DNA from 2 places in the Pseudomonas xantholysinigenes genome. Region 1 is predicted to be linked to the other one. Evidence: predicted binding sites of a transcription regulator. Region 1 holds the regulator's gene; the other holds the start of a gene.

Region 1 (14,764 bases):
GTCGTGGATGGTGCTGCCATCCTTGAGCACCGCGTCTTCACCGCCCACGCTGATGCCGATGTACTTCTCGCCCAGCAGGCCAGCGGTCAGGATCGAGGCCGTGGAGTCGGTCGGCAGGTTGTCGACGCTCTTGTCCAGTTGCAGCGTTACCCGACCAGTGTACGAATCACGGTCCAGATCGATGGCCGTGACCTTGCCGATGGTCACACCGGCCATGGTCACTTTAGCTCTGACCGTCAAACCGGCGATATTGTCGAAGTAGGCGTAAACTTTGTACGTGTCGCTGCTCGGGCTGGCCGACAGCCCGCTGACACGCAGGGCCAGCAGCAGCAGCGCCAGGATCCCGGCCAGGAGGAACAGGCCGACACCGATTTCCAGGGTGCGGTTTTGCATCAGAAATCTCCAAACATCAAGGCGGTCAGAATAAAGTCCAGACCCAGGACTGCCAACGAGGCATAGACCACGGTCTTGGTGGTGGCACGGCTGATCCCCTCTGAGGTGGGCTCACAGTCATACCCCTGGAATACGGCGATCCAGGTCACGACGAAGGCGAACACCAGGCTCTTGATCAAGCCGTTGATCACGTCGTCGCTGAAAGAAACACTGTTCTGCATGTTGGCCCAGAACGAGCCCTCATAGACACCCAGCCAGTCCACGGCGACCCACGAACCACCCCAGATGCCGACCACACTGAAGATCAGCGCCAGCAGCGGCAGCGAGATGAAGCCGGCCCACAGGCGCGGGGCGACGATGTACTTGAGCGGGTCGACGCCGATCATCTCGAGGCTGGACAGCTGCTCGGTGGATTTCATGTTGCCGATCTCGGCGGTCAGCGCGGAACCCGCGCGCCCGGCGAACAGCAAGGCGGTAACCACCGGGCCCAGTTCGCGCAGCAGGGTCAGGGCGACCATTTGCCCCACGGCCTGCTCCGAGCCGTACTTGGTGAGAATGCTGTAGCCCTGCAGGGCCAGCACCATGCCGATGAACACACCGGACACGACGATGATCGCCAGCGACAGCACGCCGACCGAATACAGCTGCTTGACCAGCAACTGGAAGCTGCCGCCGATGCCGCCGCGACCAATCAGCGCGTGCCCGAGGAACAGGCAGGAGCGCCCCAGCACGGCCAGCACATCGATGGCCGAGCGGCCAAACAGGCGGATACGTTCGAGTAAGGATTTTCTGCGCATCAACGCGTCCCCAGCAGATCGGCGCGGTAGTCAGGCGCAGGGAAATGGAAAGGTACCGGACCGTCCGGGTCGCCCTTCATGAACTGGCGGATGCGCGGGTTGTCCGAGCCCATCAGCTCGGCCGGCGTGCCCTGCCCCAGCACCTGGCCATCACCCACCACATAGATGTAGTCGGCGATGCTGGCGGTTTCCGCCAGGTCGTGGGAAACCACGATGCTGGTGATGCCCAGGGCATCGTTGAGCAGGCGGATCAGGCGCACCAGCACGCCCATGGCGATCGGGTCCTGGCCGACGAACGGCTCGTCATACATGAGGATCTGCGGATCCAGCGCAATCGCCCGGGCCAATGCCACGCGGCGCTTCATGCCACCGGACAGCTCGTCGGGCATCAGGTCGATGGCGCCACGCAGGCCCACGGCCTGCAGCTTCATGAGCACGATGTCGCGGATCATCTCGTCCGACAGCTGCGTATGCACGCGCAAGGGGAAGGCGACGTTCTCGAAGACATCGAGGTCGGTGAACAATGCACCACTCTGGAACAGGACGCCCATCTGCTTGCGCGCATCGAACAGGTCGCTGCGCGAAAGCGCCGGCAGGTTCTGGCCGTTGACCCAGACTTCACCGCTGGACGGGCGCAACTGCGCGCCCATCAGGCGCAGCAGGGTGGTTTTGCCACACCCCGAAGGCCCCATGATGCCGGTGACCTTGCCGCGGGGAATACGAATGTCCACGTTGCTGAAAATGCTGCGCGAACCGCGCTTGAAGGTGACGCCCTTCAACTCGACCGCACAGGCGCTATCCACACTCATCTAGACTCCTTGCTAGTGCAGCCTCGCCTAGTTGACGCCGGCCTTCGTCAGGAAGGCACACGCGCCTGTGGCAGGCCGAATAGCGGCGAACTATAGCACCGCTGATAGGCCCGCCCCAAGGCCATCACCCGACTCGTTCAGGGCATAGACAGGCTGGCACGACAGACATATGACATTCGATGGATGAGCGTTTCACACATTGCGGCTATAATCGCCGCCTTTTCATCAGGCATTGCGTTCCGACATGACCCAATCCAGCGAGCTGATCCAATCCGCCCAGCGCACCCTGCGCCTCGAAGTCGAGGCCGTGGAGGCCCTGCTGGCCCGCATCGACGGCGATTTCGTCAAAGCTTGCGAGCTGATCCTGGCCAGCAAGGGCCGGGTCGTGGTGGTGGGCATGGGCAAGTCGGGGCACATCGGCAACAAGATTGCCGCCACCCTGGCCAGCACCGGCACCCCGGCGTTCTTCGTGCATCCGGCCGAGGCCAGCCATGGCGACATGGGCATGATCACCCGTGACGATGTCATTCTGGCCCTGTCCAATTCCGGCAGCACCGCCGAGATCGTCACCCTGCTGCCGCTGATCAAGCGCCTGGGCATCCAGATGATCAGCCTGACCGGCAATCCGGACTCGCCCCTGGCCCAGGCCGCCGAGGTCAACCTCGACGCCAGCGTCGCCCAGGAAGCCTGCCCGCTCAACCTGGCGCCAACCTCCTCGACCACCGCGGCGCTGGCACTGGGCGATGCCCTGGCCATCGCCCTGCTCGAGGCTCGCGGTTTCACCGCCGAGGACTTCGCGTTCTCCCACCCCGGTGGCGCGCTGGGCCGTCGCCTGTTGCTGAAGGTCGAAAACGTCATGCACGCCGGCGACGAATTGCCAGTGGTCAGGACCGGCACCCTGCTCAAGGACGCGCTGCTGGAAATGTCTCGCAAAGGCCTGGGCATGACCGTGGTCCTGGGCAACGACGACAAGCTGGCCGGCGTGTTCACCGATGGCGACCTGCGCCGCAGCCTGGATCGCAACATCGACGTGCACAAGACGCTCATCGACGAGGTCATGACCGTGCACGGCAAGACCGCCCGCGCCGAGATGCTCGCCGCCGAGGCACTGAAGATCATGGAAGACCACAAGATCAGCGCGCTGGTGGTCGTCGATCAGGACGACCGCCCGACCGGCGCCCTGAACATGCACGACCTGCTGCGCGCCGGAGTGATGTAAATGAACCAGGACCTGATGCAACGCGGCAAGGCCATCAAACTGGCGGTGTTCGACGTCGATGGCGTGCTCACCGACGGGCGCCTGTATTTCCTCGAGGATGGCAGCGAGTTCAAGACCTTCAACACCCTCGACGGCCAGGGCATCAAGATGCTCATGGCCTCGGGCGTGACCACCGCGATCATCAGCGGGCGCAAGACCCCAGTGGTCGAGCGCCGGGCCAAGAACCTCGGCATCCCGCACCTGTTCCAGGGCCGCGAGGATAAACTGGTGGTGCTCGACGGCCTGCTCGCCGAACTCAATCTAAGCTATGAACAGGTCGCCTACCTGGGCGACGACCTGCCCGACCTGCCGGTCATCCGCCGCGTGGGCCTGGGCATGGCCGTGCACAATGCCGCGCCGTTCGTGCGCCAGCACGCCCACGGTGTGACGCAGGCACGCGGCGGCGAAGGCGCCGCCCGCGAATTCTGCGAACTGATCATGCAGGCCCAGGACACCCTGGACGCTGCCAACGCCAACTACCTGTAAGGCCCCCCATGTTCAGCAAGAAGGTTCGCAATTTTGCGCTGCTTGGCGTGATCGCCGCCGTACTGGCAGCGGTCGGCTACTGGAACATCAGCCCCGAGAGCTTCCTCGACCAGCCCACGGCACAGGTCGACGAAAGCGCCATCGACTACTACGCCATCAACGCCCACAGCCTGCAGTTCCTGCCCGATGGCAAGCTGCAGTACGAAATGACCGCCGCCAAGGTCGAGCACCTGAAGGCCAGCGAGGTCACCCTGGTGACCACGCCCGACCTGCACATGTACCGTGGCACCGAGTACCCGTGGCACGTGCAGAGCAAGCGCGCCGAGGTCAACCCGGACGGCAGCGAGGTGGAACTGATCGACGATGTGCGCGTGGCGCGCACCGACGAGAAGCAACGCGAAACCATCATCACCAGCACACGCATGACCGTGTTCCCGCAGAAGCAATATGCGCAGACCGAGCAAGCCGTTAGAATCGACGGCGCCGGTGGCACAACTACGGGCAAAGGAATGAAAGCGTATTTGAAAGAAGGCAGGATGGACCTGCTCTCTAACGTAAGAGGACAGTATGAGGCTCGTTAAAACCATCCCCCTTCTGCTCAGCCTGGGCGTAGCACTGGGAAGCGCGAGCGCCTTCGCCCTGCCGAACGACCGTGACCAGCCGATCCGCATCCAGGCGGACAACGCCCACCTGGACGACAAACAGGGCGTTGCCACCTACACCGGCGACGTGATCATCACCCAAGGCTCGATGATGATCAAAGGCAACACCGTGACCATGACCCGTGCCGCCAACGGCGACATCGACGTGGTCACCTCGGTGGGCAACCTGGCCTACTTCGAGCAGCAGCAGAGCGCCGCCAAGCCGGACAAGATGAAAGGCTGGGCCGTGACCATCCAGTACCAGGCGCAGAAGGACACGGTAATCCTGACCGACCGCGCCAAGGTCGAGAACGAAGGCAACACCACCGAAGGCGAGAAGATCGTCTACAACACCAAGTCCCAGGTGGCGACCGCCGGTCGTGGCGGCAACGTGACTGCACCGCGTCAGCGTATCGACATGGTCATTCAACCGAAGAAAAAGGCCGAGTAAATGGCAACCCTCAAAGCCCAGCACCTGGCCAAGAGCTACAAAGGCCGGCAAGTCGTGCGCGACGTCAGCCTGTCCATCGACAGCGGCCAGATCGTCGGCCTGCTCGGCCCCAACGGCGCCGGCAAGACCACCTGCTTCTACATGATCGTCGGCCTGGTCCAGGCCGATCAGGGCCGCGTCCTGATCGACAACCTCGACGTCAGCCACCAGCCCATGCACGGCCGCGCACAGGCCGGCATCGGCTATCTGCCGCAGGAAGCCTCGATCTTCCGCAAGCTGTCGGTGGCCGACAACATCATGGCGATCCTCGAGACCCGCAAGGACCTCGACCGCGAGGGCCGGCGCAAGGAACTGGAAAGCCTGCTGCAGGAATTCCACATCAGCCACATTCGCGACAACCTGGGCATGAGCCTGTCCGGTGGTGAACGCCGCCGGGTCGAAATTGCCCGTGCCCTGGCCACCGCGCCCAAGTTCATCCTGCTGGACGAACCCTTCGCCGGTGTCGACCCGATCTCCGTCGGCGACATCAAGCAGATCATCCACCACCTCAAGAACAAGGGCATCGGTGTACTGATCACCGACCACAACGTTCGCGAGACCCTGGACATCTGCGAGACCGCCTACATCGTCAACGATGGCCAACTGATCGCCGAAGGCGATGCCGAGACCATCCTGGCCAACCAGCTGGTCAAGGAAGTGTACCTGGGGCACGAGTTCCGACTCTGACCCCGGTCTGCCCGGAGCACTGGCGCACAAGCCTGATCGAGGCTTAAGTTGTTACAGTGCTCTAGGCAAACGCTGCAATTTCAGGCATATAACTTGCTTAAATTCGGCGCCCACGCGCCCTACGTGTAGTGGATGGCGCATGCGCGCCGGCAAACAAGGTATTAAGCCCCTGCCATGAAACCATCGCTCGTCCTAAAAATGGGCCAGCAACTGACGATGACCCCGCAGTTGCAACAGGCCATCCGTCTGCTCCAGCTCTCCACCCTGGACCTCCAGCAGGAAATCCAGGAAGCGCTGGAATCCAATCCGATGCTCGAACGTCAGGAAGACGGCGACGATTTCGACAACAGCGACCCGATGGCGGACAACGCCGAGAGCAAACCGGTCGCCGAAGTCCAGGACAACAGCTTCCAGGAGCCGAGCGCCAACGCCGAGAGCCAGGAAGACGGCGAATGGGCCGAACGCATTCCCAACGAACTGCCGGTCGACACCGCCTGGGAAGACATCTACCAGACCAGCGCCAGCAGCCTGCCCAGCAACGATGACGACGAGTGGGACTTCACCACCCGCACCTCGGTGGGCGAGAGCCTGCAAAGCCACCTGCTCTGGCAACTCAACCTGGCGCCGATGTCCGACACCGACCGCCTGATCGCGGTCACCCTGATCGACAGCATCAACGAACAGGGCTACCTGGAAGACACCCTCGAGGAGATCTGCGCAGGCTTCGACCCAGAGCTCGACATCGAGCTGGACGAGGTCGAGGCGGTGCTGCACCGCATCCAGCAGTTCGAGCCCGCCGGTATCGGCGCCCGCTCCTTGGGTGAGTGCCTGCTGCTGCAATTGCGTCAACTGCCGGCCTCGACGCCGTGGATGAGCGAGGCCCAGCGCCTGGTCACCGACTTCATCGACCTGCTCGGCAGCCGCGACTACAGCCAGCTGATGCGGCGCATGAAGCTCAAGGAAGACGAGCTGCGCCAGGTCATCGAGCTCGTACAGACCCTGAACCCGCGCCCCGGCTCACAGATCGAGTCCAGCGAGCCCGAGTATGTGGTGCCCGACGTGATCGTGCGCAAGGACAGCGAACGCTGGCTGGTCGAGCTCAACCAGGAGGCCGTGCCGCGCCTGCGCGTCAACCCGCAGTATGCCGGCTTCGTGCGCCGCGCCGACACCAGCGCCGACAACACCTTCATGCGCAACCAGCTGCAGGAGGCGCGCTGGTTCATCAAGAGCCTGCAGAGCCGCAACGAAACGCTGATGAAGGTGGCGACGCAGATCGTCGAGCACCAGCGCGGCTTCCTCGACCACGGCGACGAGGCCATGAAGCCACTGGTGCTGCACGACATCGCCGAGGCGGTAGGCATGCACGAGTCGACCATTTCCCGGGTGACCACGCAGAAATACATGCACACCCCGCGTGGCATCTACGAACTGAAATACTTTTTCTCGAGCCATGTGAGCACCGCCGAAGGCGGCGAATGCTCGTCCACGGCGATTCGCGCGATCATCAAGAAACTGGTGGCGGCGGAAAATCAGAAAAAGCCATTGAGTGACAGCAAGATCGCTGGTTTACTGGAGGCACAAGGCATCCAGGTAGCCCGTCGCACCGTCGCCAAGTACCGCGAGTCGTTGGGGATCGCCCCCTCGAGCGAGCGCAAGCGACTGATGTAGCCCCGGGATGTGCCACCGCGTTTCAGTGGCAGGTGCAAGACCTGCCTCTTTATGCACGGGCAACAAAGGAGAAGCTGTATGCAAGTCAACATCAGTGGACAGCATGTAGAAGTCACCCAGCCACTGCGCGATTACGTGCTCGAGAAGCTCGCCCGCGTGGAGGGTCATTTCGACAAGATCACCAACGCGACGGTGATCATGAAAGTCGAGAAGCTGCAGCAGAAGATTGAAGCCACACTCCAGATTCCCGGTGGCGAAGTGGTCGCCAATGCCGAACACCAAGACATGTATGCCGCGATCGACGCCCTGGCTGACAAGCTCGACCGCCAACTGAAAAAACACAAGGAAAAACAGCAAAGCCTGCTGCAAGGTGCGGCCGCCCGCTGATACCCCTCATCCATGATCCGACTTGAAACCATCCTGACCCCCGGCCGTTCCCTCGTGAACGTGCCGGGCGGCAGTAAAAAGCGCGCCCTGGAAAAGGTCGCCAACCTGATCGCCGAGCAAGTCCCCGAGCTGGAGATGCAGGACGTCTTCGACAAGCTCATCGCTCGCGAGAAACTGGGATCCACCGGTTTTGGCAATGGCATCGCCATTCCCCACTGCCGGCTCGAAGGTTGCGTGGCGCCAGTCAGCGCCCTGCTGCACCTGGATGCCCCCATCGATTACGATGCCATCGACGGCGCCCCGGTCGACCTGCTGTTCGTCCTGCTGGTCCCGGAAGCCGCCACCGATGCGCACCTGGAACTGCTGCGCCAGATCGCCAGCATGCTCGATCGCAAGGAGGTTCGCGATCGCCTGCGTGCCGCCGACAGCAGCGAGACCCTGTACCAGGTTGTCCTGGACGTACAGAACGAGCACTGAACATGCGCCTGATCATCGTCAGCGGCCGCTCCGGCTCCGGCAAGAGCACCGCCCTCGACGTGCTGGAAGACAACGGCTACTACTGCATCGACAACCTGCCCGCGGGCCTGTTGCCGCAGTTGGCGGAAAACGCCCTGATCAATACCGAGCTGCTGCAGCCCAAGGTCGCCGTGTCCATCGACGCACGCAACCTGCCCAGCCACCTGTCGCGTTTTCCGGAACTGCTGCAAGAGGCGCGCGCACGACACATCCAGTGTGATGTGCTGTACCTGGACGCCGACGAAGAAACCCTGCTCAAGCGCTTCTCGGAAACCCGCCGGCGCCATCCGCTGACCAACGACAGCCGCTCGCTGGCCGAAGCCATCCGCGTCGAAAGCGAACTGTTGGGGCCGATCGCCGACCTGGCCGACCTCAAGATCGACACCACCAGCCTGAACCTCTACCAGCTGCGCGATTCGATCAAGCTGCGCCTGCTCAACCAACCCGAGCCAGGTACCGCTTTCCTGGTCGAGTCGTTCGGTTTCAAGCGCGGCATGCCGGTGGACGCCGACCTGGTGTTCGACGTGCGCTGCCTGCCCAACCCGTACTGGAAGCCGGAACTTCGCGAGCATTCCGGCCTCGAACAGCCGGTGATCGACTACCTGGCAGCCCAGCCGGACGTCGAGGAGATGTTCCAGGATATCTCCAGCTACCTGCTCAAGTGGCTGCCGCGCTTCGCCGCCAGCAATCGCGCCTATGTCACCATCGCCATCGGTTGCACCGGCGGCCATCACCGTTCGGTTTACATCACCGAGCGGCTTGGCCAGTTGCTCCAGCAATCCCTGAAAAACGTCCAGGTCCGTCACCGCGACCTCTAGCCCACAGGATATCCGCCCCACGATGCCCGCCCGCGAAATCACCATCATCAACAAGCTGGGCCTGCACGCCCGGGCAGCCGCCAAGTTCGTCGGCGTGGCCGGACGCTTCCCCTGCCAGGTACGGGTGGGCCGCGCACCGGACAAGCTGGTGGATGGCAAGAGCATCATGGCGGTGATGATGCTCGCCGCCGGCAAGGGCACGCCGGTGCACCTGCACACCGAGGGCGAGCAGGACGCTGAAGCCATGGATGCACTGGTCGCGTTGATCGAGAACTTCTTCGACGAAGGCGAGTGAACGCCGCAAGCAACTGCGCGCTTCGTGTAGGAGCGGCCTTGTGTCGCGAAAGGGCTGCGTAGCGGCCCCGGGACTTCAGCACAACTGCGCGATTGCCGGGGCTACAGGGGCCGTGTGGCCTCAGGACATCGCCGTATCCATCACCATCATCAAGCAGAACCCGACACACAGCCCCAGGCTCGCCAGGCGGTGATGCCCATTGCTGCGTGACTCGGGGATGATCTCCTGGGTCACCACCAGCAGCATCGCTCCCGCCGCGCAGGCCAAACCCAACGGCAACAGCAGTTCGGCGATGTTGACCAACCAGGCGCAGATCACCGCGGCCAACGGCTCGACCAGCCCCGACGCGGCGTCGATCAGAAACGCCTTGAACCGCGGCATCCCCGCCCCGGCCAACACCAGTGCGATCACCAGCCCCTCCGGCACATCCTGCAGCGCGATACCCATGGCCAGGCTATCGGCATCGGGCATGCCGCCCCCTGCGGACACGCCGATGGCCATCCCTTCGGGGATGTTGTGGGCAATGATGGCGATCACAAACAACCAGATCCGTGCAGCGATCACTGGCTGCTGATCGTTGCCGACCAAAGCCTCCGGCGAGGCGCCAGAGACCTTGAGATCGACCAGAAACAGGCACAGCGCGCCAAACAGCAGACCGGCGCTGATGACGCCACCGGCGCCCCAAGGGCTGAAGCCGATGGATTGCGCGGCATCCAGCCCCGGGATGATCAACGAGAACGCCGTGGCCGCCAGCATCACCCCGGCACCAAAACCGAGCAAGGTGTCGGCAACCGCCACCGGCATGTTGCGGATCACCAGCACCGGTACCGCGCCCAAGGCCGTCCCCAGCGCGCACAAGGCGCCCCCTTCGAGGGCCCGCAGCATGCGCGGCTCCAGGTCCAGCCAGGCGATGCCACGCGCTACCAGCAACGCGGTGCCGACCAGCAACAGCAAGGTCCCCAGCGCCAGGCGGAACAGGCGCACACTGCTGACAGACATCACCTCGGAGCGCATGCCGGCCAGACTCACTTCAGGGCTTCAAGGTAGCGACGTTCCACTTCGGCCCAGTCGACCACGTTGTAGAAGGCACCGATGTATTCCGGACGACGGTTCTGGTACTTCAGGTAGTAGGCATGCTCCCACACGTCCAGGCCGAGGATGGGGGTGTTGCCATGCATCAGCGGGCTGTCCTGGTTGCCACTGCTCTCCACCACCAGGTGTTTGTCCGGGGTGACGCTGAGCCAGGCCCAGCCGCTGCCGAAACGGCTCAGCGCGGCCTTGGTGAACGCCTCCTTGAAGGCCTCGAAGCCGCCGAGCTGGGCAGCGATGGCCTTGGCTACCTCGCCCTCGGGCTGGCCGCCGCCCTTGGGCGACATCACGGTCCAGAACAGGGTGTGGTTGGCGTGCCCGCCCCCTTGATTGATCACCGCGCCCTGCAGCTTCTCGGGCAGCTGCCGGACGGCGCCGACCAACTGCTCAACAGGCCATTCGGCCCACTCGGTGCCATCGATGGCGGCATTGAGGTTGTTGATGTAGGTCTGGTGGTGCTTGCTGTGGTGGATCTCCATGGTCTGGGTGTCGATGTGCGGTTCCAGTGCATCGTAGGCATAGGGCAACGCAGGCAAGGTATGCGGCATATCAGTGGATTCCGTAGGCAGGTGTGCGATCAGTGATATCCGCGTGCACGGCCAGCTCGCTGGCCGCCGGCGCCTGGCGATTGAGCAGGCGTTCGGTACGCGGGTATTGGCCATATTCGGCGATGAAACTCAGCAACTCGGTGTAGGTCCGCGCGCTGTGGCGCAACGCGGCGTCACGCAGCGCCTGGGGCAGACGCGCGTCCTGGCTGGCCTGCAATAGCCGCTGATGGGCGGCGCACAGGTAGTCGGCGCTTTCGTGGGGTTGGTTCAGGCGCAGGTGCAGGTCGGCCAGGTTGTGGTGGGCGACGACCAGTGCGGCCACCGCTTCGTCGACGTCATGCCAGCGCTCGAACAACACCTGGGCCAAGGCCAGCGCTTGCAGGTAGTGCTCGCGGGCGTCGACCAGCTCGCCCTGTTCGAACAGGCGATTGGCATTTTGCGTGGTGCGTTTCCAGTGCTGCATGACATGCCTCCTGGGCGGCCCGGGCTCAGATGCCGCCGGCGGTGAGTTTTTCCGGATCCAGCAGCGCCTCGAGCTGGTCACGCGACAGGTCGGTGTGCTCCAGCGCTACCTCGATGATCGGGCGCCCCTGCTTGTAGGCGGTCTTGGCGATCTCGGCGGCCTTGAGGTAACCGATGATCGGGTTGAGCGCGGTCACCAGGATCGGGTTGCGCGACAACGCTTCCTTGAGCTTGCCTTCGTTGACCTTGAAGCTGGCGATGGCCTTGTCGGCCAACAGCCGGCTGACATTGGCCATCAGCTCGATGCTCTCCAGCAGGTTGCGGGCGATCACCGGCAGCATCACGTTCAGCTCGAAGTTGCCCGACTGGCCAGCAACGGCAATGGTGGCGTCGTTGCCGATCACCTGCGCGGCGACCATGGCAGTGGCCTCCGGAATCACCGGGTTGACCTTGCCCGGCATGATCGAGGAGCCCGGTTGCAAGCCTTGCAGCTCGATCTCGCCGAGGCCGGCCAGCGGGCCGGAGTTCATCCAGCGCAGGTCGTTGGCGATCTTCATCAGCGCCACGGCGGTGGTCTTGAGCTGGCCGGACAGGGCCACGGCGGTGTCCTGCGAGCCGATCAGGGCAAACAGGTTGTCACCGGGGGTGAAGGTGACGCCGGTCAGGCCGCTGAGCTGGCGGGCGAAGCCGGCCGCGAACTGCGGGTGGGCGTTGATCCCGGTGCCGACCGCGGTACCGCCCTGGGCCAGCGCCTGCAGGCTCGGCAAGGTGGCCTGCAGATGCGCCTGGGCGCCTTTGATCTGCGCGGCCCAGCCACCGAGCACCTGGCTCATGCGCACGGGCATGGCATCCATCAGGTGGGTGCGGCCGGTCTTAACGTACTTGTGTACCTCGATGGCCTTGGCTTCGATCACCTGGGTCAGGTGACCCAAGGCCGGCAGCAATTGCTCGTGCAGGGCCAGGGCGGCGCTGACGTGAATGGTGGTCGGGATGATGTCGTTGCTGCTCTGGCCACAGTTGACGTGGTCGTTGGCATTGACCGGCTCGCCCAGCACGCGGCTGGCCAGGGTGGCGATCACCTCATTGGCGTTCATGTTGGAACTGGTGCCGGAACCGGTCTGGAACACATCCACCGGGAAGTGGCGGATGAAGTCTTCGGCCAGCAGTTGATCCACCGCCTTGACGATCGCCTCGCCCTGCCCCGCGCTCAGTTGCGCCAGTTCGACGTTGGCCTTGGCCGCGGCGGCCTTGGCCAGCAGCAGGGCGCGAATGAACTGGGCCGGCATCGGCTGGCCGCTGACCGGGAAGTTGTCGACCGCGCGCTGGGTCTGGGCGCCGTACAGGGCCTGGGCCGGTACCTGCAGTTCGCCCATGCTGTCGCGCTCGATACGGGTATCACTCATCTTCTTCAAGTCCTTGCATCAGTTCTTCGGGAGAAATCGACGGCAGCAGCACGCAGTTGGCGAGCTGCATCGCATAGGGTTGCCAGCGCTGGTTGTGTTCGCAGCGGTCGAGGTTGCGCAGGTCAAGCAAGGGCCGCCAGGCCTGGTCCAGGCACAGGCAGCGCCAATGCCAGGGCAGCATGCGGTCGTTGGCGGTATCCAGCAGCAGGCGGAAGGCGGTCATGGCGACCGTCCAGGGCGAGGTTTCGGTGCAGCACACCAGGTAACGCCCCTCGGCCAGGTAGTGGTCGATCAAGCGCGGCTCGTCAGGCTCGAGCGCGCAGCGGATGCGGCGGCTGAGCCAGCGCCAGTTTTCCAGGTAGGGCAGTTCGTGGAGGACAGGTTTCATGAACATCATCGCCGGGTTACTGGATAATGATATTCATTATTAGTTGATAATTAGAATCAGTTCAAGGTAGACGAAGGGCAAATAAAAACCCGGCGCGATGGCCGGGTTGCTTGCACACCCTGAATGAACGTCGGTCAGCTGCCTGCCACCGTCATCCGCTCGATCAGCACCGAGCCGCTATGGATGTTGCTGCGGGTCTCGATATCGCTGCCAATCGCTACGATTTGCTGGAACATGTCTTTCATATTGCCGGCGATGGTCACTTCCTGGACCGGGAACTGGATCTCGCCGTTTTCCACCCAGAAACCTGCGGCGCCACGGGAATAATCCCCGGTGACCATGTTCAGGCCGTGCCCCATCAGCTCAGTGACCAGCAGGCCACGGCCCATGCGCCGGATCAGCGCGGCCTGGTCTTCCACGCCATGGGTGACGAACAGGTTGTGCACGCCCCCGGCGTTGGCGGTGCTGGGCAACTGCAGCTTGCGCCCCGAGTAGGTGCCGAGGATATAGGACACCAGCTCACCCTTGTCGACGAACGGCTTGGCATAGGTCGCCAGGCCGTCACCATCGAATGCCGCACTGCCCAGCGCGCGCGGGATGTGCGGGCGCTCGTCGAGGCTCAGCCAGGTGGGGAACAGGCGCTGGCCGAGGGTGCCTTCGAGGAACGACGATTTGCGGTACAGATTGCCGCCGGAAATCGCCGAGAGGAAACTGCCGAACAGCCCCCCGGCCAGCTCCGCCGAGAACAGCACCGGCACCTCGCAGGTTGGCACCGGGCGCGCGCCCAGGCGGCTGGCGGCACGCTGCGCGGCGCGCTGGCCAATGCTGCGCGGATCCGCCAGCAAGCCGCCCTGGCGGTTGACGTCATACCAGTAGTCGCGCTGCATCTGCCCGTCGGCCTCGGCGATCATCACGCAGCTCAGGCTGTGCCGAGTGGAGGCGTAGCCGCCGATGAAACCGTGGCTATTGCCATATACCCGCACGCCCTGGTGGGTGTTGAGGGTGGTGCCGTCGGCATTGCGAATGCGCGTGTCGGCGTCGAACGCTGCGGCTTCGCAGGCCAGCGCCATCTCGATGGCCTTCTCCGGCTCGACATCCCAGTCGTGGTACAGGTCCAGGTCGGGGATTTCACGGGCCATCAGCGCCGCATCGGCAAGGCCCGAGCACTCGTCCTCGGAGGTGTGTTTGGCAATCGCCAGGGCCGCGGCGACGGTTTCACGAATGGCATCAGGGCCGCTGGCCGAGGTGCTGGCCGAGCCTTTGCGCTGGCCAACGTACAGGGTGATGCCGAAGCCCTGATCGCGATTGAACTCGACCGTCTCGACTTCACGCTGGCGCACCGTGGTGGACAGGCCCTGCTCCAGCGACACCGCCACTTCGCAGGCGCTGGCGCCCTGGCGGCGCGCCTCGGCGACGATCGCCTCGACCTGTTCCTGCAACGCCGGCAGGTCCTTGGGGCCTACGCTCTGGACTGCACTCATGGTTCTCTCCACTGAAAATTCTGCGTACGGCTTGGGTCATTCTACGACCGGGCCGGACAAGCGGCCCCCGACTGGTTATCATGGCGGCGATTTCCTGCGGACTGCCCCCATGGTTGATTCTTACGACGACGCCTTCGATGGCGAAAAA
Region 2 (14,764 bases), 2.7 Mb from region 1:
GAGTCGGGCTTCCGCGACGTGGTGTTCATCACTGGCGCCTACGGCCTGGGTGAAACCGTGGTGCAGGGCGCGGTCAACCCTGACGAATTCTACGTGCACAAGCAGACCCTGCAGGCGGGTCGTCCGGCGATCCTGCGCCGCAACCTGGGCAGCAAGGCGATCAAGATGGTCTACGGCGATGAGGCCAAGGCCGGTCGTTCGGTCAAGACCGTCGAGGTCGACCGTGCCGAGCGCGCGCGCTTCTGCCTGAGCGATGCCGAGGTCAACGAACTGGCCAAGCAGGCGATGATCATCGAGCAGCACTACCAGCGCCCGATGGACATCGAGTGGGCCAAGGACGGTGACGACGGCAAGCTGTACATCGTCCAGGCCCGCCCCGAGACCGTGAAGAGCCGTTCCAGCGCCAATGTCATGGAGCGCTACCTGCTCAAGGAGAAGGGCACCGTGCTGGTCGAGGGCCGCGCCATTGGCCAGCGCATCGGCGCCGGCAAGGTCCGCGTGATCAACGATGTGTCCGAGATGGACAAGGTCCAGCCCGGCGACGTGCTGGTCTCCGACATGACCGACCCAGACTGGGAGCCGGTAATGAAGCGCGCCAGCGCCATTGTCACCAACCGCGGCGGGCGTACCTGCCACGCGGCGATCATCGCCCGTGAGCTGGGCATCCCGGCGGTGGTCGGTTGCGGCAATGCCACCCAGGTCCTGAAAGACGGCCAGGGCGTTACCGTGTCTTGCGCCGAAGGCGACACCGGCTTCATCTTCGAAGGTGAACTGGGCTTCGACATTAAGCAGAACTCGGTCGATGCCATGCCGGAGCTGCCGTTCAAGATCATGATGAACGTCGGCAACCCGGACCGTGCCTTCGACTTCGCCCAGCTGCCCAACGCCGGTGTGGGCCTTGCGCGCCTGGAGTTCATCATCAACCGCATGATCGGCGTGCACCCCAAGGCGCTGCTGAATTACGCGGGGCTGCCGCCGGAGCTGAAGGAGAGCGTCGACAAGCGCATCGCCGGCTACGACGACCCGGTCGGCTTCTACGTCGAGAAACTGGTCGAGGGCATCAGCACCCTGGCCGCGGCCTTCTACCCGAAAAAGGTCATCGTGCGCCTGTCGGACTTCAAGTCCAACGAGTACGCCAACCTGATCGGCGGCAAGCTCTACGAGCCGGAAGAAGAAAACCCGATGCTGGGCTTCCGCGGTGCCTCGCGCTACATCAGCGAGTCGTTCCGTGACTGCTTCGAGCTCGAGTGCCGCGCCCTCAAGCGTGTGCGCAACGAGATGGGCCTGACCAACGTCGAGATCATGGTGCCGTTCGTGCGCACCCTGGGCGAGGCCAGCCAGGTCGTCGACCTGCTCGCCGAGAACGGCCTGGCCCGTGGCGACAACGGCCTGCGCGTGATCATGATGTGCGAGCTGCCGTCCAACGCGCTGCTGGCCGACGAGTTCCTCGAGTACTTCGACGGCTTCTCCATCGGCTCCAACGACCTGACCCAGCTGACCCTGGGCCTGGACCGTGACTCCGGGATCATCGCCCACCTGTTCGACGAGCGTAACCCGGCGGTCAAGAAGCTGCTGGCCAACGCCATTGCCGCGTGCAACAAGGCCGGCAAGTACATCGGCATTTGCGGCCAGGGCCCATCGGACCACCCGGACCTGGCCAAGTGGCTGATGGAGCAGGGTATCGAGAGCGTGTCGCTGAACCCGGACTCGGTGCTCGAGACCTGGTTCTTCCTGGCCGAGGGCCAGGGCGCGGCCTGATGTGATCGGCGGGAGCGCTGCTGCGTTCCCGCGTCGGACCCTGTAGGAGCGGGCTTGTCCCGCGATAGCGCCAGTGTGGACGGCTCGCTCGTCCAGCCTGGCCCGATCGCGGGTCAAGCCCGCTCCTACCTTTTTTCCCTTGTATGTTCGTGACCCCATGCAAAGCAGCTCCAGCCAATTCCCCGTCGCGCTGCTCAGTGCCGAGCGCCGCGGCGACCTCAGCGAAGACGTCTATCGAATCAAGGCCGGCAACAGCCCTGACCCGAGCGTCGAGTTGGCCGTCACCCGCCTGGGCCTGGCCGACCAGGACCGTGCCCAGGGCGTGCCGGTCATTCTCCTGCACGGCAGCTTCTCCAACCGACGCTTCTGGTATTCGCCCAAGGGCATTGGCCTGGGCGCCTACCTGGCGCGGGCCGGGTTCGATGTGTGGATCCCGGAGATGCGCGGCCACGGACTGTCGCCGCGCAACCGTGACTGGCGGCACAATCGTGTAGCCGACTATGCGCGCTACGACCTGCCGGTGATCGGCGCTTTCGTCCAGGAACAGGCCGGGCGGGCACCGCACTGGATCGGCCACTCGCTGGGCGGCACCACCCTGGCGGCGGCGCTGGGCAGCGGTTACCTGGGCACCGCGCTGGTGGCCAGCGCGGCACTGTTTGGCACCCAGGTCAGCCGGGTCTATTGGCCGCTGAAAGTACCGCCGGTGGAGTGGGGCGCGCGCCTGCTGCTCAAGCGTTTCGCGCAGATCTCGGGTTCGCGCCTCAAGCGTGGCCCGGAGGACGAACCCATCGGCCTGGCCCTGGAGAGCCTGCGCTGGAATGGCCTGTTCGGCCGCTTCGGCGACAAGGACAAGGACTGGTGGGCGGGGCTGGCCGAGGTCGATGTGCCGTTGCTGGCGGTGGCCGGGGCCGGCGACTTCCAAGACCCGGTGTGGGCCTGCCGCAAGCTGTTCGAGCAGTTCGGCGGTGACGCCAGGCAGTTCCTGCGTCTGGGGCGCGAGGAGGGCTTCGAGGCCTTCGGCCATGTCGACATGCTGGTCAGCAAGGCTGCGCAAGCCCAGGTGTGGCCGCTGGTGGAACGCTGGCTGAGGGATCCGCAGGTGCCGGTGCATGCCTCGACGGTGGTGATGGAACCGGTGCCTGCCAGTTGATGCTGCGTTGGCCTCTTCGCGGGTAAACCCACACAGGATTTCACCGCTCCCCTTTGGGAGCGGGATTACCGGCGAAGAGGCCGGGGCAGGCAAAGGTAAATTGACTGCTCGGTCTCGGATGACTGCCAGCCCTCCAACGGTGTAGCCTTGCTGCACATTCGCTTTCGTTGTGACTGACAGGAGTTTCCCATGCAGCATTACGTAACGCCCGACCTGTGCGACGCCTACCCGGACCTGGTCCAGGTGCTCGAACCTATGTTCAGCAATTTCGGTGGCCGCGATTCGTTCGGTGGCCAGATCGTCACCATCAAGTGCTTCGAGGATAACTCGCGGGTCAAGGAGCAGGTCGAGCTGGACGGCAAGGGCAAGGTCCTGGTGGTCGACGGCGGCGGCTCGCTGCGTCGTGCGTTGCTTGGCGACATGCTCGCCGAAAAAGCCGCCAAGAACGGCTGGGAAGGCCTGGTGATCTACGGCTGCGTGCGTGATGTCGATGTGCTGATCCAGACCGATGTCGGTGTGCAAGCCCTGGCCAGCCACCCGATGAAGACCGACAAGCGCGGCATCGGCGACCTCAACGTCGCGGTGACCTTCGCCGGCGTGACCTTCCGTCCGGGCGAATATGTCTATGCCGACAACAATGGCGTGATCGTCTCGCCAAGCCCACTGAACATGCCCGAGTGACGCGTTGCCCGCTGATGGAGCTTTGATGTTCGAGGAAGACAACGCGCAATGGGGGCTGGTGCATGCCCTGGTGCTCGACGGCAAGGGCGGCGCGCGTTCGATCGCCCGTACCGAGCTGGATGGCTTGCAGCTGCAGGCCGACGAAAGCCTGTGGTTGCACTGGGATCGCAGCCATCCGCAGACCCGCACCTGGCTGCTGCATGACAGTGGCCTGAGCGAGTTCGCCTGCGAACTGCTGCTGGAGGAAAACACCCGTCCGCGCCTGTTGCAGATGGCCAACGAGCAGATGCTGCTGTTCCTGCGCGGAGTCAACCTCAACCCCGGCGCCGAGCCAGAAGACATGGTTTCGGTGCGTATTTTCGCCGAGGCGCGCCGGGTCATTTCCCTGCGCCTGCGGCCCCTGCGCGCCAGTGACGAGATTCTCCAGCAGCTCGATGAAGGCCGCGGGCCGAAATCGGCTGCCGAATTGCTGTTGCTGATGGGCGAACTGCTCACCGAAAAGGTCCAGGCGCTGGTCAGCGACCTGTCGGAAGCGGTGGATATAGAAGAAGAGAAGGTAGAATCCGACGAACGGTATACCCCAGAACAAGGCAGCCTGCAGCAGATCCGCCGCCGCGCCGCCGGCTTGCGTCGTTTTCTCGCCCCGCAGCGTGACATCTATGCCCAGCTGTCGCGTAACAAGTGCAGCTGGTTTGCCGATCCCGACAGCGATTACTGGAACGAGCTGAACAACAGCCTGATCCGCTACCTCGAAGAACTCGAACTGGCTCGTGAGCGCGCTGCGCTGGTGCTGGAAAGCGAGGACCGGCGCCGCAGCGAGCGGATGAACCGGACCATGTACCGCTTCGGCATCATCACTTGCATCTTCCTGCCCATGAGCTTCATCACCGGGCTGCTGGGCATCAACGTCGGTGGTATTCCAGGGTCGAACAGCCCCTATGGCTTCCTGTTCGCCAGCCTGATCGTGCTGGGTTTGGCGGTGGGGCAGTGGTTGCTGTTCCGGCGGTTGCGATGGGTGTGAAATCGAGGGGGGCGCTGCGCAGTCCATCGCGACACAAGGCCGCTCCCACAGGGATCGCGCTTGCCTGTGCGAGTGGCCTGCTGAGGCAATTTGAAACATTCGTCCCAGTGGCAGGTGTGACCCATCGTCGCCAGCCCTCGTCTTTGACTCACATTGCGCGAGGTGCCCATGCACGATCCGTTTGAAGAATCCTTGCGCGACCTGCTCAAGGCGTCGCCGTCCGGCGAGGACCGGGATGACGCCGCCTGCCTGGGTCGCGTGCTGAAAACCGCCAACCGCCAGGTTGGCGCGGGTGATCTGTTCAGCTTGCTTGGCCGTTGGAGCCAGGCGCTGCTGATCGCCGTGAACAATGGCTCGGCGCATGTCGCGCCGGTGCGCCGCAACTCTACCCGCAAACCTGCCGCCGGCAGCAACGCAGATAAGGCCGATTGAATATGGAACTCGATCTCTGGACCCAGAGCCTGGTCACCGCCATGACAGCCCTTTGGACCAAGGTGGCGAACTTCATCCCCAACCTGTTCGGCGCGCTGGTCGTGGTGCTGCTTGGTTTCGTCGTGGCCAAGCTGCTCGACACCTTGCTGTCCAAGGTGCTGGCCAAGTTCGGCCTGGACCGCCTGATGAGCGGCACCGGGCTGACCAAGATGCTCGCCCGGGTCGGCATCCAGGTGCCGATCTCGACCCTGATCGGCAAGATCGTCTACTGGTTCGTGCTGTTGATTTTCCTGGTTTCGGCCGCGGAATCCCTGGGCCTTGAGCGAGTCTCTGCGACCCTCGACATGCTCGCCCTGTACCTGCCCAAGGTGTTCGGCGCGGCGCTGGTGCTGCTGGCCGGCGTATTGCTGGCGCAGTTGGCCAATGGCCTGGTGCGCGGCGCCGCCGAGGGGATCGGCCTGGAGTACGCCGCTGGCGTTGGGCGCATTGTCCAGGGCCTGGTGATCATCATCAGCATCTCGGTGGCGATCAGCCAGCTGGAGGTCAAGACCGACCTGCTGAACCACGTGATCGTCATCGGTTTGATTACCGTTGGTCTGGCCGTTGCCTTGGCCATGGGCCTGGGTAGCCGGGAAATCGCCGGGCAGATTCTGGCCGGGATCTATGTCCGCGAACTCTACCAAGTCGGCCAGCAGGTGCGCATTGGCGAGGTCGAAGGGCACATCGAGGAGATCGGGACGGTCAAGACGACCGTGCTGACCGATGATGGCGAATTGGTGTCGCTGTCTAATCGCGAGCTGCTCGAGCAGCGCGTGAATAGCCGCTAACCGCACAAAAGCTGTTAATGTATGCCGCCGCGAAAATCGGCCCACGGGGCCGAGCGGCGACATTGACCTGACTGTCGGCCAGATCCGTTTTGAATAAAGTTCATTCGCCGCCCATGCGCTATGACCCCCGAGAGCTCACCGACGAGGAGTTGGTGGCGCGTTCGCATGAGGAGCTGTTTCACGTTACCCGCGCCTATGAGGAGCTCATGCGGCGCTACCAGCGCACGCTGTTCAACGTCTGCGCGCGGTACCTGGGGAACGACCGGGATGCCGACGATGTCTGTCAGGAGGTGATGCTCAAGGTGCTCTACGGGTTGAAGAACTTCGAGGGCAAGTCCAAGTTCAAGACCTGGCTCTATAGCATCACCTACAACGAATGCATCACCCAGTACCGCAAGGAACGGCGTAAGCGCCGGCTGATGGATGCCCTGAGCCTGGACCCTGTCGAAGAGGCGTCTGAGGACAAGGCACCGAAGCCGGAAGAGAAAGGCGGGCTGGACAGGTGGCTCGTGCATGTGAACCCGATCGACCGGGAAATCCTGGTGCTGCGATTTGTCGCAGAGCTGGAATTCCAGGAGATCGCCGACATCATGCACATGGGCCTGAGCGCCACGAAAATGCGTTACAAGCGTGCGCTCGACAAGCTTAGAGAGAAATTTGCAGGGTTGGCTGAAACTTAGTCGCCTGCAAATACCTCTAACCAACCGGCAAGTTCTGCTAGACTTGCCGTCGAGTTGTCCCCCGGATGTTGGTGGGACCGCTTAACTATCACCAGATGGGGATTTAACGGATGAAATTGAAAAACACCTTGGGCCTTGCCATTGGTTCGCTCGTAGCCGCCACCTCGATTGGCGCTATGGCACAAGGCACTGGCGCTGTAGAAGTCGAAGGCTTCTACAAGAAAGAATTCTTCGACAGCCAGCGCGACTTCAAGAACGACGGCAACCTGTTCGGTGGCTCGATCGGTTACTTCCTGACCGACGACGTTGAACTGCGTCTGGGTTACGACGAAGTCCACAACGCTCGTGGCGACGATGGCAAGAACATCAAGGGCTCGAACACCGCCCTGGACGCCGTTTACCACTTCAACAACCCGTACGACGCTATCCGTCCGTACGTGTCGGCTGGTTTCTCCCACCAGTCCCTGGGCCAGACCGGCCGTGGTGGTCGTAACCAGTCCACCTTCGCCAACGTTGGCGCTGGCGCCAAGTGGTACATCACCGACATGTTCTACGCCCGTGCCGGCGTCGAAGCTCAGTACAACATCGACCAGGGCGACACCGAGTGGGCCCCGAGCGTTGGTATCGGCCTGAACTTCGGCGGTAGCCCGAAGCAAGCCGAAGCCGCTCCGGCTCCTGTTGCCGAAGTCTGCTCCGACAGCGACAACGATGGCGTCTGCGACAACGTCGACAAGTGCCCTGACACCCCAGCCAACGTTACCGTTGACGCTGATGGCTGCCCGGCTGTTGCCGAAGTCGTTCGCGTTGAGCTGGACGTCAAGTTCGACTTCGACAAGTCGGTCGTCAAGCCAAACAGCTACGGCGACATCAAGAACCTGGCTGACTTCATGAAGCAGTACCCACAGACCACCACCACCGTGGAAGGTCACACTGACTCCGTCGGCCCAGACGCTTACAACCAGAAGCTGTCCGAGCGTCGTGCCAACGCTGTCAAGCAAGTCCTGACCCAGCAGTACGGCATCGAATCCAGCCGTGTTGACTCGGTTGGCTACGGTGAGACCCGTCCGGTCGCCGACAACGCCACCGAAGCTGGCCGCGCCGTTAACCGTCGCGTAGAAGCTCAGGTAGAAGCCCAGGCCAAGTAATTGGTTTGAAGCTTCACGAAAAACCCGGCCTTGGCCGGGTTTTTCTTTGCCTGGATTTCTTAGGGTAAACCTCGTACCCCTTTGTAGGAGCGGCCTTGTGTCGCGAAAGGGGTGCGTAGCAGCCCCGGCAATCTTGCGTGATGCCGAAATCCTGGGGGCGCTACGCACCCCTTTCGCGACACAAGGCCGCTCCTACACGAAACGTGAATGCCTGCGCGCTCAGCGTTTGAGCAGCACCAGCCATAACACCAGGTTCAACAGCAGCGACACCAACCCAATCGTGCGCCATACCTTCAACGGCTCGCGCTCCAGCAGCGGCCGTGGCCGTTCGGCCAGCTCCTGGCGATCTCCCCGCTCCAGCAACAGCAACCACTGCTCGGCGGTCTCGAAGCGCTGCGCCGGGTCTGCCGCCACCGCTTGCAATACGTTGCGCTGCAACCACTCCGGCAAGTCCGGACGGTAACGCGCCGGGTTCACTGGCGTGCCGAAGCGCGGTCGCTGGAACGCCTCGACCTCGCCATAGGGGTAGTGGCCGGTCAGCAGGTGATAAAGCGTCACGCCGACGGCATACAAGTCTTGGCGTGGGCTCGGCGATGAGCCTTCGAAAGCCTCCGGCGCCAGGTATGAGGGCGTGCCGGGGAGGGTATTGGGTTGATCTTCGGACAGGCCCGGGCAGTAGGCCAGGCCGAAGTCCAGCAGACGCAACTGACCATCGTCGCCCAGGTGCAGGTTGTCCGGCTTGATGTCGCGGTGCAGCAGGTTGCGCCGGTGCAACACGCCAACGGCCTGCAGCAGCTGGCGAGCCATTTCCAGCCACTGCGGCAAGGGCAGCGGGCCATCGGCCTTGAGCTGGGCGCCAAGGGTCGTGCCGGCATACGCACGCATCAGGTAGTACAAGTGCTGGCGCTGACTCGCCGGATGGACTTCGGGGAAATGGCGGCCAGCGACACGGCGCAGGAACCACTCTTCCAGCAGCAAGGCTTGGGCGGCCCCGGACTCCAGGTCGCGCGACTGCGGCAGGGTCTTTAGCAGCCAGGGCAGGCCATGCGGGTCGCGGACCTGGTACAGCAGCGATTGTCGGCTCTGGGCCAGCAAGCCATCGACCTGCCAGCCATCGATCAGTTGGCCGTCACGCAGCGCGCCAGGCAGCGGCCATTGCTGAAGTTGCGCGAGGGTGTCGCCCAGGCTGCTCGTGCCCAGTTGCTCGACCTGCACCAGCAGGGCGCTGGCGTTGTCCTGGCTGCCTGCGTGGTGGGCGGTGGCCACCAGGGTGTCGGCGGCGTCCTGCAGGTCGCTTTGCTCGCGCAGGATCGCCTGGATGCGCTGATCGCCGACGCTGGCCCAGACGCCATCGCTGAGCAGCAGGTAGCATTCACCCTCGTGCAGCTCACCCTCCAGGTAGTCGACCAGCACCTGTTGGTCCAGGCCCAGCGCGCGCTTGAGCACATGCTGCATGCCGGGTTGGTCCCAGACATGGTCTTGGCTCAGGCACTGCAACTGCCCGGCATGCCAGCGGTAGACCCGGCAATCGCCGATATGGGCGAGGGTGAAGCGCCGGCCGCGCAGTACCAGGGCGCTGAGGGTGGTCAGCAATGGCTGGCCGTTGCCCTGGGCGCGCAGCCAGCGGTTCTGCGCGCTCAGCAGGCGGTCCAGGGCCTGGGCCACGCTCCAGGTGGCAGGGGTGGCGTAGTAGTCCAGGGCCAGGGCCTGCAAGCTGGCCCGTGCCGCCAGGCCACCGTCGGCGCACTGGCTGACGCCGTCGGCGAGGGCGCACAGGTAGCCCTTGCTGGCGGCCAGTTCCGGCGCGGGGGTGACCAGGCGCAAGGCATCCTGGTTCTCCGCGCGCGGCCCGATGGCGCTGGCCTGGGCGAATAGCAGGCGCAAGCTCATCAGACCCGCGCCGCGGTGACGGCCGCCGAGCCCCAGGTGGTGCGCCAGCGTTGCTTCACGCCGTGCAGGCCGAACCAGGCCAGCAGGCCCAGGCTGGCGAACAACCAAAGGCCGAGCTGATAGTCGCCGCTATGCTGCTTGATGGCCCCCAGGCCGGCGGCGAGCAGGAAGCCGCCAATGCCGCCGGCCATGCCGATCAGCCCGGTCATCACGCCGATTTCCCCGCGAAAGCGTTGCGGGACCAGCTGGAACACTGCGCCATTACCAGCGCCCAGGCCCAGCATGGCACTGACGAACAGGGCCAGTGCCGCCACCGCGCTGGGCAGGTTGAAGCCGACGGCGGCTATGCCCACGGCGGCCACACCGTACATGGCCAGCAGGGTGCGGATACCGCCGAAACGATCGGCCAGGGCGCCGCCCAGCGGGCGCATCAGGCTGCCAGCGAACACGCACGCGGCGGTGTAGTAGCCGGCGGTGACCGGGCTCAGGCCGTACTGGTCGCTGAAGTAGCCGGGCAGGGCGCTGGCCAGGCCGATGAAGCCGCCGAAGGTGACGCTGTAGAAGAACATGAACCACCAGCTGTCACGGTCGCCGAGGGCCTTGAGATAATCGGCCATGGCCTTGGGCTTGGGCCGTTGTGGGGCGTTGCGCGCCAGCAGGGCGAACAGTGCCAGGGTCAGCAGCAACGGCAGCAGGGCGAAGCCGAACACGTTGTTCCAGCCAAAGCCGGCGGCCAGGGCCGGGGCGAGCAGGGCGGCGAATACCGTGCCGGAGTTGCCCGCCCCGGCAATGCCCATGGCCTTGCCCTGGTGCTGCGGCGGGTACCACTGTGAGGCTAGCGGCAAGGATACGGCGAACGAGGCCCCGGCGAAGCCGAGGAACACGCCCAGCAGTAGCGCCTGTTCATAGCTGTGCACGCCCAGGTACCAGGCGCAGGCCAGGGCGACGATCACCACCACCTGGCCGATCAGCCCGGCAGTCTTGGGCGACAGACGATCGACCAGCAGGCCCATGGCAAAGCGCAGTACGGCGCCGGCGAGGATCGGCGTGGCCACCATCAGGCCCCGTTGCTGGGCGCTCAGTTGCAGGTCGGCGGCAATTTGCACCGCCAGGGGGCCGAGCAGGTACCAGACCATGAAGCTCAGGTCGAAGTACAGGAAAGCGGCGAACAGGGTGGGCACATGCCCGGATTTCCAGAAGCTCGTATTCATTGAACACCTCGTTGGGCGCGGAAACGAAAAGACGCCGCTGCCCGATCCACGACCGTGGAAGGGGCGAGCGACGTCTTTGTCGGAGGATGGGGCAGCCGCCGTTGGCTGCCGAAGTTTTCAAGGCAAGAGGCGGGCCAATGCTGCCTGGATTTCTCCCGGCCATGTGCAGTCCCTGTAGCAGGGGCCTTGCCGGGGCGCCCCTTGCAAGGATATTCCGCCGGCACGATGGCGTGACAGCTACCCCAGCATCTGCGCCATGGCGATGATCTGCTCCGCCACCTGGATCAGCTTCTGCTGGCGACTCATGGCCTGGCGGCGCATCAAGGTATAGGCCTGTTCCTCGTTACAGTCCTTCATCTTCATCAGCAGGCCCTTGGCCTGCTCGATACGCTTGCGCTCGGCCATCTGTTGGTCGCGGGCCAGTAACTGAGCCCTGAGCGCCTGGTCGCTTTCGAAACGGGCCATGGCCACCTCGAGGATCGGCCGCAACCGCGCGGCGTGAATACCCTCGACGATGTAGGCGCTGACCCCGGCCTGGATCGCCTGGCGCATGATCCCGGGGTCGTGTTCATCGGTGAACAGGACGATCGGTCGGGGGTGATCGCGGCTGACCAGCACCACGTGCTCCATCACGTCGCGGCCCGGGGACTCGGTATCGATCAGCACCACGTCCGGGCGCACCTTGTCGACGCAGGCGGGCAGGTCGATGCTCAGGTTGCCGGTCTCGATCACCTCGAAGCCGGCTTCGCTCAACGCGGCTTTCAGGCGACCGACCTTCTTTTCGGTGTCGTCGATCAGCAGGATGCGCAACATGTCCGAGCCCTCAGTGCCCGGCCCGCTGGCCAGGTGGGGTGTCCAGTGCGTGCAGCGCGAAGCTGCGCGCATAACCCTGGGGGTCGCTGCCATCCCAGCGGCTGCCGTCGAGCAACTGGCTGCTGCGCAAGGGCGGGTCGGCGCAGGGCACGCCCAAGGCCTGGGCGGCTTCGCGGTACAGCGCCAGTTGCTGGACCTGGCGGGCGACGCCGAGGTAGTCCGGGTCGTCGCGCAGGATCCCCCAGCGGCGGAACTGGGTCATGAACCACATGCCATCGGAAAGATACGGCAAGTTGGCCCGGCCCTGGTCGAACAGGCGCAACCCGTGGGGGTCGTGCCAGCGGTTGCCCAGGCCATCTTGATAGTCGCCGAGCAGGCGCGGTTCGATGCTCTCCAGTGGGCTGTCCAGGTAGGCGCCAGCACTGAGCAGGTGGGCGGTGCCGCGGCGGTTGTCCAGGCTCTGCTCGATGAAGCGGGCGGCGGCCAGTACCGCGCGGATCAACGCCCGGGCGGTATTGGGATAGTGCGTGACGAAGTCCTGGGTGCAGGCCAGGACCTTCTCGGGGTGGTCGGGCCAGATCGACTGGCTGGTCGCCAAGGTGAAGCCCTGGCCCTGGGCGATGGCGTCGGCCGCCCATGGCTCGCCCGCGCAGAATCCGTCGATGCGCCCGGCCTGCAAGTGGGCGCGCATCTGCGCCGGCGGTACCACCACGCTGTTGACATCGTGCAGTGGATGGATGCCCTGGCTGGCCAGCCAGTAATACAGCCACATGGCGTGGGTGCCGGTGGGGAAGGTCTGGGCGAAGGTCAGGCGTGCGCCAGCTTGGTGCACCCGTCGCGCCAATGCTTCAGGGGTGGTCACGCCCTGGCGTTGCAGGGCCGAGGAAAGGTTGATGGCCTGGGCGTTCTGGTTCAGCCCCATGAGTACTGCCATGGCACGCGTCGGTCCGCCGCCAACACCCAGGTGCATGGCATACGTCAACCCATACAGGCAGTGGGCGGCGTCCAGTTCGCCAGTGAGCAGGCGATCGCGCAGGCCGGCCCAGGAGGCCTGGCGGCGCAGGTTGAGGGTCAGGCCCTGCTGCTGGGCGAAGCCTTGGGTGGCGGCGACCACCACCGAGGCGCTGTCGGTCAGGGCCATGAAGCCGATATCCAGGCAGGGCTTTTCCGGGGCATCGCTACCGTTGACCCAGGCCAGTGGCAGTGTCGTTGGGGGCGTGTTCAAGGCATTCCTCGGGCGTTGGCGGGAGAGTGGCACGATGGTGATGTAGCAACCCATGTGCCATGGCCCTGTCACCCAGGCGACGCGCTGGCTATAATCGCCCCCTCACACACCGCGAGTCCGCCCGCCCATGTATACCCTGGCCCGCCAGATGCTGTTCAAGCTCTCCCCGGAAACCTCCCACGACCTGTCGCTGGACCTGATCGGCGCCGGTGGCCGCCTGGGGCTCAATGGCTTGCTGTGCAAGCAGCCGGCAGCGTTGCCGGTGACCGTCATGGGCTTGAACTTCGCCAACCCGGTGGGCCTGGCTGCGGGCCTGGACAAGAACGGCGCGGCCATCGACGGCTTTGCCCAGCTGGGTTTCGGTTTTGTCGAGATCGGCACCGTGACTCCGCGCCCGCAACCAGGTAATCCGAAGCCGCGCTTGTTCCGCCTGCCAGAGGCGACCGCGATCATCAACCGCATGGGCTTCAACAACCTGGGCGTCGATCACTTGCTGGGCCGGGTGCGCGCCGCGAACTACAGCGGCGTGCTGGGCATCAACATCGGCAAGAACTTCGACACCCCGGTCGAGCGCGCCCAGGACGACTACCTGATCTGCCTCGAGAAGGTCTACAACGACGCCAGCTACATCACCGTCAACGTCAGTTCACCCAATACTCCTGGCCTGCGCTCGCTGCAGTTCGGCGACTCGCTCAAGCAACTGCTCGATGCCCTGGCCGAGCGCCGCGAGCAGCTTGCTCAGGCGAACGGCAAGCGTGTGCCATTGGCAATCAAGATCGCCCCGGACATGAGTGACGAAGAAACCGCCCTGGTGGCTGCGGCGCTGCTTGAATCGGGCATGGACGCGGTAATCGCCACCAACACCACCCTGGGCCGCGAAGGGGTCGAAGGACTGCCGTTCGGTGGCGAGGCGGGCGGTCTGTCGGGCGCCCCGGTGCTGACCAAGAGCACCCATACGGTGAAGGTGCTGGCGGGCGAGCTGGGCGGCAAGTTGCCGATCATCGCCGCCGGCGGCATCACCGAAGGTCGCCATGCCGCCGAAAAGATCGCCGCGGGTGCCAGCCTGGTGCAAATCTACTCGGGCTTCATCTATAAGGGGCCAGCGTTGATCCGCGAGGCGGTGGATGCGATTGCGGCGATGCCGCGGCAGTAACCGGCAGACATAAAAAAGGGGTCCCTCAAGGGACCCCCTGGGCCGCAGCCCGCCGCCCGGATGGGGCGCGCATGGTGCTCGAATTCAGTGTCCTCGTTCAGCCAACGGCGTGATTTTCGTTGAGTCTGTGGATGCCAGCGGTGCCGGTCATGCCGTCCCAGTTATCACCGCGGCCCTCGCGCCAGCCGTTGATCCAGGCTTGACGGACGGACGGCAGGTTGAATGGGCAAAGTTCGCGGGATTTGCCGGTGACTCCATACTGGTAGCCACGTGAATATGCTCTTTCCAACGGATCACGCTTAAGTCTTCTCATAGGGTGTTGCCCTCACTTGTTGACTGTAATGTCCCGTCGGCCTCTCCGAGGCCGGGCAGAATCGTTCTGCCGGTATGCGCCCGCTGCCGGCGTGGCGGGCTGGAAGTGTCGCCTCGTTGCGAGACGACCTGAGGTCAGTTCTATCGAATGCGGGTCACAGTGTGAATGATCGATTTGTCATAAGGACGTAACCTTTCATAGGTTGAAAGGATAAGTAAATAAATGCGACTCAACCTTGTTTGCCGTTGAGCCCGCTATGATCAGGGTTTAGCCAGCACTGAAGTCATATGGCCAGTGTTGCTGCTTGATGACTGAAATATTCAGTAATGCGACGAAGGGTCACATCTGTGCCTAGCGTCGAGGAAATTTTCATACTGCCCGGCGATCAAAGCCACTTTCGCCCCTGGCGAAGGGGCTATCCGCCGGGCGGCCCGGCCTGGCGAGAAGACTCGCCGGGCCACCCGG

What was found. Region 1 encodes sigma-54, which starts transcription at its own class of promoters, with help from an activator protein. Its sites were predicted from a motif close to ANTGGCATNNANNTTGCTNT; they were not measured.
Region 2: HU772_RS08055 (CmpA/NrtA family ABC transporter substrate-binding protein) is a predicted target of sigma-54. The motif match lies at 12,876-12,895, and genes of this name have one in related genera.

What each region holds. Positions count from the first base shown of each region.
Region 1 covers NZ_CP077095.1:4,474,171-4,488,934, forward strand. Annotated here, with positions in the region: gene mlaD (outer membrane lipid asymmetry maintenance protein MlaD) at 1-393, opposite strand, end outside; gene mlaE (lipid asymmetry maintenance ABC transporter permease subunit MlaE) at 393-1,190, opposite strand; gene HU772_RS20015 (ATP-binding cassette domain-containing protein) at 1,190-1,999, opposite strand; gene HU772_RS20020 (KpsF/GutQ family sugar-phosphate isomerase) at 2,244-3,218, shown strand; gene HU772_RS20025 (KdsC family phosphatase) at 3,219-3,743, shown strand; gene lptC (LPS export ABC transporter periplasmic protein LptC) at 3,752-4,324, shown strand; gene lptA (lipopolysaccharide transport periplasmic protein LptA) at 4,311-4,835, shown strand; gene lptB (LPS export ABC transporter ATP-binding protein) at 4,836-5,561, shown strand; gene HU772_RS20045 (RNA polymerase factor sigma-54) at 5,736-7,229, shown strand; gene hpf (ribosome hibernation-promoting factor, HPF/YfiA family) at 7,308-7,616, shown strand; gene ptsN (PTS IIA-like nitrogen regulatory protein PtsN) at 7,629-8,093, shown strand; gene rapZ (RNase adapter RapZ) at 8,096-8,950, shown strand; gene HU772_RS20065 (HPr family phosphocarrier protein) at 8,973-9,245, shown strand; gene HU772_RS20070 (ZIP family metal transporter) at 9,366-10,259, opposite strand; gene HU772_RS20075 (superoxide dismutase) at 10,271-10,882, opposite strand; gene HU772_RS20080 (DUF2753 family protein) at 10,884-11,345, opposite strand; gene HU772_RS20085 (class II fumarate hydratase) at 11,371-12,747, opposite strand; gene HU772_RS20090 (FagA protein) at 12,740-13,144, opposite strand; gene pmbA (metalloprotease PmbA) at 13,270-14,616, opposite strand; gene yjgA (ribosome biogenesis factor YjgA) at 14,726-14,764, shown strand, end outside.
Region 2 covers NZ_CP077095.1:1,760,376-1,775,139, forward strand. Annotated here, with positions in the region: gene ppsA (phosphoenolpyruvate synthase) at 1-1,758, shown strand, start outside; gene HU772_RS08005 (alpha/beta fold hydrolase) at 1,916-2,908, shown strand; gene rraA (ribonuclease E activity regulator RraA) at 3,098-3,589, shown strand; gene cmaX (divalent cation transporter CmaX) at 3,615-4,610, shown strand; gene HU772_RS08020 (CrfX protein) at 4,779-5,042, shown strand; gene HU772_RS08025 (mechanosensitive ion channel family protein) at 5,045-5,869, shown strand; gene sigX (RNA polymerase sigma factor SigX) at 5,983-6,549, shown strand; gene HU772_RS08035 (OmpA family protein) at 6,660-7,694, shown strand; gene HU772_RS08040 (bifunctional protein-serine/threonine kinase/phosphatase) at 7,914-9,584, opposite strand; gene HU772_RS08045 (nitrate/nitrite transporter) at 9,584-10,795, opposite strand; gene HU772_RS08050 (ANTAR domain-containing response regulator) at 11,033-11,608, opposite strand; gene HU772_RS08055 (CmpA/NrtA family ABC transporter substrate-binding protein) at 11,619-12,833, opposite strand; gene HU772_RS08060 (quinone-dependent dihydroorotate dehydrogenase) at 12,961-13,986, shown strand; gene rmf (ribosome modulation factor) at 14,084-14,299, opposite strand.